2 regions of the Serratia surfactantfaciens genome follow, and region 1 is predicted to be linked to the other one. Evidence: predicted binding sites of a transcription regulator. Region 1 holds the regulator's gene; the other holds the start of a gene.
The links. The regulator PhoB, encoded in region 1, activates phosphate uptake and scavenging genes when phosphate is short. The targets are predictions, from matches to a motif close to CTGTCATAAAACTGNCNNAT.
Positions count from the first base shown of each region.

Region 2: the regulator PhoB is predicted to act here: its motif matches at 2,955-2,974, upstream of phoA (alkaline phosphatase).

Region 1 covers NZ_CP016948.1:356,661-361,081, reverse strand. Annotated here, with positions in the region: gene ATE40_RS01695 (PstS family phosphate ABC transporter substrate-binding protein) at 1-778, opposite strand, end outside; gene phoR (phosphate regulon sensor histidine kinase PhoR) at 793-2,109, opposite strand; gene phoB (phosphate response regulator transcription factor PhoB) at 2,134-2,823, opposite strand; gene sbcD (exonuclease subunit SbcD) at 3,039-4,271, shown strand; gene sbcC (exonuclease subunit SbcC) at 4,268-4,421, shown strand, end outside.
Region 2 covers NZ_CP016948.1:900,780-905,200, forward strand. Annotated here, with positions in the region: gene ATE40_RS04340 (malate:quinone oxidoreductase) at 1-993, opposite strand, end outside; gene phoA (alkaline phosphatase) at 1,455-2,882, opposite strand; gene ATE40_RS04350 (glutathione S-transferase N-terminal domain-containing protein) at 3,013-3,720, opposite strand; gene ATE40_RS04355 (ArsR/SmtB family transcription factor) at 3,795-4,421, opposite strand, start outside.

The DNA of each region.
Region 1 (4,421 bases):
AGATATACAGGTAGCGCGACAGCGGGTAGCGATCGTTGCGCACGTTGGCGGCGGTAGGCGCGACATAGTCCTCCCCCGACTCCGCCAACGGCAGCAGCCGCACGCCGCTGGCGCGAAAACCGATGCTGGCGTAGCCGATGCCGTTGAGCGAACCGGCCACCGCCTGCACCACCGAGGCCGAACCGGGCAACTCATTGACGCGCGGCATAAAATCGCCGCCGCACAGCGCGCGCAGTTTGAAATAGCCGTAGGTGCCGGAAGCCGAGTTGCGGCCAAAGCGTTGCAGCGAGCGCGTCGCCCAGTCGCCGCTCAGCCCCAGTTCGCCCCAGCGCGTCAGCGGCTGGCTTTCACCGCAGCGCCGGGTGGCGGAGAAAATACGATCGAGTTGCTGCAAATTGAGGCCGCGCAGCGGATTGTCCTGATGCACCAACACCACCAGCGCATCCACCGCCACCGGCACCGCCAGCGGCGCATAGCCGTAACGATGTTCGAACGCCGAAACCTCGGCCGCCTTCATCGGCCGGCTCATCGGGCCCAGCTGCGCGGCGCCCGCCGCCAACGCGGTCGGCGCGGTCGACGAACCGGCGGCCTGGATCTGCAGATTAACGTTGGGGTAATGCTGGCTGAAGTCCTGCGCCCACAGCGCCATCAGGTTCGCCAGGGTGTCGGAGCCGACGCTGGACAGATTGCCCGCCAGCATGCCGTCGGGCTGCGCCAGCGCGCCACGTCCGGCCAGCAGCGCCAGGCAAAGCAACAGCCCTCGGGTAATTCGGGTCATACCGGTGTCTCGCGTTAATTTTTCACCGCATTCTCTGATAAAGCGGCCGGAACAATCAACCGGTTGGGTAAGGTAAAGATAAAGCGGGTGCCGATCCCCGGTTCGCTGAGGATCTCCAGCCGCGCGTCGTGATGGCTGAGCGCGTGTTTGACGATCGCCAGCCCCAGCCCACTGCCGCCGGTCTGGCGCGAACGGGCCTTGTCGACGCGATAAAAACGCTCGGTCAGGCGCGGAAGGTGCTCGGCGGCGATGCCCGGCCCGTTGTCGCTGACCTGGAACTGCGCGCCATGCGCCGTCTGCTGCCAGCTGACTTCGATATGGGTGCCCTTCGGCGTGTGATTGACCGCGTTGTACACCAGGTTAGACACCGCGCTGCGCAACTGGTCTTCATTGCCGAACACTTTGAGCTGTTCGTTCACCCGGAAAGCGATCTCGTGATTGCCGCCGCTCAGCGATTGCGCCTCGCGCTGCAACACCCGCAGCATCAGCGGAATATCCACCCGTTCGTTCATGTCGACATTGGGCGCCGCCTCGATGCGCGACAGCGTCAGCAACTGCTTGACCAGCCCGTCCATCCGGCGGGTCTGCTCTTGCATGGTGCTCAGCGCCTTGCTGCGCAGCGAGCCGTCCTGCTCTTCGTCGCCCATCATTTCCAGGTAGCCCTGCAGCACCGTCAACGGCGTGCGCAGCTCATGGCTGACGTTGGCGAAGAAGTTGCGCCGCGCCCCTTCCAGCTGGCGCATCTGGGTGACGTCGCGCGCCACCATCAGCAGTTGCCCTTCGGAATAGGGCATCACGCGGAATTCGACGTAATGTTCGTTGTTCAACTGCAGCGTCAGCGGGCGCGAAAACTCCTGCTGTTGCAAATAGTGGCTGAACTCCGGATAACGCAGCAGGTTGAGGATGTGCTGGCCGTTGTCTTCCGGCCAGCGGAAGCCGAGCAGATGCTGCGCCAGACCGTTGCACCAGAAGATATTGCCTTCGACGGTGGTCATCACCACCGCGTCAGGCAGCGATTCGGCCCCGCTGCGAAAGCGCTTGATAAGCAGCGCCAGCTCGCGGCGGCGGCGGCGGTTGCGCTGCTGCATCTGATACAGGCCATAGAACAGCGGCTCCCAGCTCCAGCGGCCGGGCGGCGGCGTCATGCTGCGGTCGATCCACAGCCAATGGGAGAGTTTGAGCTGGTTGTAGAAATTCCACACCAGCGCAGCCAGCGCAGAGGCCAGCAGGAACCAGGGCAGATAACCGAAAATCAGCCCCAGCAGTAAGGCGGGCAGACAAAAAAGAGCCAGCTCCAGAGCCAGCCTCTTCCACGACAGACGTTCTAACACGGCATATTCTCCAGCGCGGCGCGATCAGTAGCGCGTTGAGAACCGGTAGCCGGTGCCCCGAACGGTTTGAACCATTTTATCATGCCCACTGGTTTCTAACGCCTTGCGGAGCCGACGGATATGCACGTCAACGGTACGGTCTTCCACATAAACGTTAGTGCCCCAGACGTGATTAAGCAACTGCTCGCGGCTATAAACCCGCTCCGGGTGGGTCATAAAGAAGTGCAGCAGCTTGAACTCGGTCGGCCCCATGTCCAGCGCCTGATCGTTCGCCATCACGCGGTGAGAGGACGGATCCAGGCTCAGCCCTTGCATTTCAATCACTTCTTCCACCGCCATCGGTGAAATACGGCGCATGACCGCTTTGATGCGCGCCACCAGCTCCTTGGGCGAGAACGGCTTGGTGATGTAATCATCCGCCCCCACTTCCAGGCCGCGCACCCGGTCTTCCTCTTCGCCGCGCGCGGTCAACATCATCACCGGGATATCGCGGGTCAGCGCTTCGCGCTTCATATGCTTGATAAACTGAATGCCGGAACCGCCGGGCAGCATCCAATCGAGCAACACCAAATCAGGGAACGGCTCAGACAGGCGCGTCACGGCGCTGTCATAATCCTCGGCTTCCAACGGTTGGTAACCATTCTGTTCCAACACAAAGCACACCATCTCACGGATCGGCGCTTCGTCTTCCACCACCAGTATGCGTCTTGCCATCGTCAATCCTGCCAATGTGTTAGCGACTTTGCGGGCGCCATTATGCGTCAGTTTTGTGACACTTTTATGAAAAAAAGCGGCTGTTATAGGCAGTAAGCATAGCGATTATTTCCCGCAGTAAAGAAAAATCATTCCGCTGCCCTCGCCATTGCGCCGGGACAGCCGGCGCCGCGGCCTTTATAATCATCGCCATTACCTTTGCACCCGGGAGTGTCATGCGCCTGATCCACACCTCTGACTGGCACCTTGGCCAGTACTTTTTCACCAAAAGCCGCGCCGCCGAGCACCAGGCTTTTCTGAACTGGCTGATCGAACAGGTAGAGCAGCAGCAGGTGGATGCGCTGATCGTCGCCGGGGATCTGTTCGATACCGGCTCGCCGCCCAGCTACGCCCGCGAACTGTACAACCGCTTTGTGGTGGAACTGCAGCGCACCGGCTGCCAACTGGTGGTGCTGGGCGGCAACCACGATTCGGTGGCGACGCTGAACGAATCGCGTGAACTGCTCTCCTGCCTGAACACCACGGTGATCGCGAGCGCGCAAGGCGCCCCCGAACAGCAGATCCTGGTGCTGAACCGGCGCGACGGCCAGCCGGGCGCGGTGCTGTGCGCCATCCCGTTCTTGCGGCCACGCGATCTGCTCACCAGCCGCGCCGGCGAATCCGGCGCGCAGAAACAGCAGGCGTTACAGGAAGCCATCGCCGAACATTACCAAACGCTGTATCAGGCGGCCTGCGAGCGCCGCGACCAATTGGGCCTGCCGCTGCCGATCGTCGCCACCGGCCACCTGACCACCGTCGGCGTCACCACCTCCGACTCGGTGCGCGACATCTATATCGGCACCCTCGACGCCTTTCCGGCGCAGGCCTTTCCTCCCGCCGACTATATCGCGTTGGGCCACATCCACCGCGCGCAGAACGTCGCCAAATCGGAGCACATTCGCTATAGCGGCTCGCCGATCCCGCTCAGCTTCGATGAACTGGGCAAAGCCAAAAGCGTCTTTATGGTCGATTTCGCCGACGGCGCTTTGCAGCAAGTGGAAGCGTTAACGATCCCGCAGTTTCAGCCCATGCAGCTGATCAAAGGCGATCTGGCCGAGATCGAACGGCAGCTGCGGCAGTTTGCCGATTATGACGGTGAGCTGCCGGTGTGGCTGGATATCGAAGTGGCGACGCAGGACTACCTCAGCGACATCCAGCGCCGCATTCAGCTGCTGGCGGACGAGTTGCCGGTGGAAGTGCTGCTGCTGCGGCGCAGCAAAGAACAGCGCCGCCAGGCGATCGCACAGCAGGATAAGGAAACGCTCAACGAACTGAGCGTCAATGAAGTGTTCGAGCGGCGCCTGGCGCAGGAGACTGAGCTGCCCGAAACGCGCCAACAGCGGATGCGCCAAATGTTCCGCCAGGTGGTCGATGCGGTGCAGCACAACGCCGAGGAGAACAACCCATGAAAATCCTCAGCCTGCGCTTAAAAAACCTCAACTCGCTGCAGGGCGAATGGAAGATTGACTTCACCGCCGAGCCGTTCGCCAGCAACGGCCTGTTCGCCATTACCGGCCCGACCGGCGCGGGCAAAACCACCCTGCTGGACGCCATCTGCC
Region 2 (4,421 bases), 540 kb from region 1:
CAGCATGCGGGTATCCAGGTGCGGCACGGACATCGGCGGCGAACCTACGCTGGCCAGGCCGTACACTTTGGCCAGGTGCTGGTTGGCGATCTCCGGATTGGTGGTGACCAGGAACTGGCCGCCGACCGGGAAACCGCCGTAGCCGTCGGCTTCAGGGATGCCGGATTTCTGCAGCAGGGTCAGGGATGCGCCGCCTGCGCCGATGAACACGAACTTGGCGTTAACGGTGGTTTCTTTACCGTCGCGGTTCAGATCGGCAACGGTCACGCTCCAGGTCTGGTCGGCGTTGCGCTTGATGTCGCGCACTTCGTGGCTCAGGTTCAGCTTGAACTTGTCGCTGGTGCTCAGCGCGTCAACCAGCTGGTGGGTGATCACGCCGAAGTTGACGTCGGTACCCAGCGGCATGCGGGTGGCGGCGATTTTCTGCGCCGGATCGCGGCCGTTCATCACCAGCGGTGCCCACTGCTTGATTTGCGCAGGATCTTCGGAGTATTCCATGCCGCGGAACAGGGTGCTGTGCTGCAGCGCCGCGTAGCGTTTACGCAGGAAGTTGACGTTGTCGTCGCCCCACACGAAGCTCATGTGCGGCACGCTGTTAATGAAGGATTTCGGATCTTTCAGGACATCGTTTTTCACCTGATAAGACCAGAACTGACGGGAGATTTCGAAAGACTCGTTGACCTTCACCGCCTTGCTGATGTCGATGGTGCCATCGGCTTTTTCCGGCGTGTAGTTCATTTCGCTGAAGGCGGAGTGGCCGGTACCGGCGTTGTTCCAGCCGTTGGAGCTCTCTTCCGCCACGCCGTTCATGCGCTCGTACATGTCGATGGTCCAGGTCGGCTCCAGCTCATGCAGATAGGTACCCAAGGTGGCGCTCATGATGCCGCCGCCGATCAACACCACGTCGACGGTTTTATTCTTCTCTTCAGCCGCCGCCTGCTGCGTGACGCTAAACAGGCTGAGACTGAAAATCAGGACGAGTAATTTTCTCATTGAATTAAATCTCTTGTGTGTAAATTCTACTCATTGCAGGTGAAAGAATTTAGCGGGAGTTACCCTGGAAAATAATGAAGCCGACCGCCCGGCGTGAGCCGATAGGCAGCGATAATGCCTTTTTGTTAATAGGGTTTTTAACGAAAAGTGAACTATTGCAGGCCGTCCGGATGCAAATTGATCGGTTCACGTTACTGGCGGGGTATTATTGTTTGCGAGAATGTTAAAAACTACTTTTGTAACTAAAAAAAATGAATATAAGCAAAAAACGGCCGGTTGTTGTCGCAGGAATAAACAGAGAGGGGGGAAGGGCTATATAACCGCGTTATTTCCAAGGGTTAATTGTCGCGTAATTAGACGTTATTTCGTTATCACACAATAATTGCGGTTAAATTGCAAATACGCATCGGTAACCAATAATAAATGGCCGCCATTGCGGGCGGCCAGGATTCACAAGGCGATTACTTGATGCCCATCGCATCGCGCATGGTGAAGAACAGATCGGTCTGATCGGTCAGGCCCACCACGTTGGCGGCGTGCGGGCCATAGGCCGCAACGCGCAGCTGGGTGCCGGTGTGCCCCTGCGACTCCTCTTCCGAGTTGCCGTAACTCAGGGTCATCGGCGCGCCGTCTTTGGTGGTCAGCGTCTGGGTCAGGCCCGGCGCTTTGGCGTCGGCGGCGACGATCTGGCTGGAATGCGCGTGATCGGCGGTGACGATCACCAGCGTGTTGCCGTCGGCGCGGGCGAAGGCCAGCGCTTTTTGCACCGCTTCGTCCAAATCGACGGTTTCGCCAATCTGCCCGCATGGGTTGGCGGCGTGATCCTGCTTATCGATCGACGCGCCCTCTACCTGCAGGAAGAAGCCGTTCGGGTTGTCTTTCAGCAGCGCGATCGCTTTTTCGGTCATCGCCGCCAGCGTTGGCGTGGCGGCGGTGCGCGCCGGGTTGTTTTCGCAGGTTACCGCCGGTTTGTCGAGGTTGCCGTGGTAGCTGGCTTTCGGCCCCAGCCAGCGCACCGGCATGTTGCCGTCGGCGAACAGGCCCAGCAGCGGTTTTTGCTGGTTGGCCAGGGTGACGGCCTGCAGTTCATCCGCGTTGCTGACCCACTGATAGCCCTGCGCCGCCGCCTGGTCTTTCAGCGATTTCCCCTGCCATTCGCCGCTTTTTGCCAGCTGGTTGAAGGATTTCGCGCCGCCTCCCAGCGTGACGTCGGCGCGGGTTTTCAGCAACTGTTCGGTGATGGAGCCGCGGCCGCCGTTTTCCAGCGCGTTAGCGGCGCATTTCTCGCTGGTTTCCTCCGGGCCATAGCATTTGCGCGAGGTGACGTGCGACACCAGCGCCGCCGGCGTGGCGTCCTGCAGTTCGGCGGTGGAGACGTTGCCGGTGGCCTTGCCGGCCGCCTTGGCGATCTCCAGCAGCGTCGGCTGGTCTTTGCCGTTCACGTCCACGCCGAGCGCGCCGTTATAGGTTTTCACCCCGGTGGCCCAGGCGGTGGCCGAGGCGGCGGAGTCGGTCACGTAATCCGGCTTGTGGGTTTTCTTGTCCAGCGAGTAATGCGTGTATTGCCCGGTCAGCGGCAGGGCGTCGATGCCCTTGAAGTAACCGCCCGCGCCCTCAGCGTAGTTGCGCGCGGCGGTGATCTCGGAATCCCCCATGCCGTCGCCGATCAGCAGGATCACGTTTTTCGCTGGTTTGTCCGACAGCGACGCCTTCAGCGCGGCGGTCTGATCGCCGGCCAGACGACGGGCGCCACCCGGTTCGACGAGGTTGCCGCGCGCGGCGCGCTCGGTCAGGCCATCGGCATTGGCCGAGGTTTCTGCCGCGAGGGCGGAGGAACAGAGCAGGGCGGACAGCACGGCGCCGGCGATCAGGGATACAGCAGGTTGCATGGGGTAAGCTCCTTGTCGTAATACAACAATGTAAATAACATCAAATTGTTACGTAAGGAGAGTAGAGCAGAGGGATGACAATTTTATGACAGCGAAAATGGGACGACCCGACGGTCATCCCGTTTGGCATTCAGGCTGCGCGCGCCGGGATCGCGAGCCCGCGCTGCACTGCCGGCCGAGCCAGACCACGCTCCAGCCACTGTGCGACGCGCGGGAAGCTGTCGAACTCCACCAGCTCGCGCGCCTCATAGAAGCCGATCAGATTGCGCACCCAGCCCAGCAGCGAGATATCGGCGATGCTGTAGTCCGCCCCCATGATCCAGTCGCGGCCTTCAAGGCGCGTTTCCAACACGCCGAGCAGGCGTTTCGATTCATTTTTGTAACGCTCCAGTGGCCGCTTGTCTTCATATTCGCGCCCGGCGAATTTGTGGAAGAAACCGAGCTGGCCGAACATCGGGCCGACCGCCGCCATCTGGAAGAACACCCACTGAATGGTTTCATAACGCTGCGCCGGATCCTGCGGCAGAAAGCGGCCGCTCTTTTCCGCCAGGTAGAGCAGAATAGCGCCGGATTCGAATAGCGGCAGCGGCCGGCCATCGGGGCCGTCGGGATCGATGATCGCCGGGATCTTGCCGTTCGGGTTCAGCGCCAGGAATTCCGGCGTCCAGGTTTCGTTGTTGCCGATATCGATCAGGTGCGCTTCATAGGGCAGGCCGATCTCTTCGAGCATGATAGACACTTTGACGCCGTTCGGCGTCGGCAGAGAGTAGAGCTGCAGCCGTTCCGGGTGCTGAGCCGGCCAGCGTTTGACGATCGGGAATTGGGTGGGATCGAGCATGGAAACTCCTCGGGTTGGCGGGATCGTTTAAGCGTACCCCTTGAGTATTGCAGTAAAACTACCCCGACGCAGAGCTACAGCGTGAGTTCAAAATGTGCGGCCAGCGCTTTTTTACCGGCGTCGGTCAGCTGCAGCTCGCGGCTGTCGAGTTGGCGCAGCATCCAACCGCGTTTGATAAAGGCGTTTAGCAGCGCAGCGCCAAGCGCGCCGCCGAGGTGGGCACGGCGTTCGCTCCAGTCCAGGCAACCGCAGGCGAAACGGCGGCGGGTGGGGGCAGGGGAACAATCGACGCCCAGCCGCGCCAGCGCGACCTGACCGGCGTCGCTTAAGCGGTAGTCTTCCTCGCCACTCAACCAGTTCAGCGCATGCAGCCGATCGTGCAGCTTCACCGCTACCTCGCCCGCCATATGGTCGTAGCAGGTGCGGGCATATTGCAGCGAGGTCGGCGTGCTGCTCTTCACCGACGGGCGCGGCACGCCCGTCAGTGCCATCAGGCCTTCCAGCGCGGCGGCCACCGGTTGCCCGGCCAGCCGAAAATAGCGGTAACGCCCCTGTTTGAGGCAGGCGATCAGCCGCTGTTCCAGCAGTTTCGCCAGATGCGCGCTGGCGGTGGAAGGAGCAACCTCGACCGCCGCGCTGAGCTCGGTGGCGGTGTAGGCGCGCCCGTCCATCAACAGGCACAGCATGCGCGCCCGGGTGCG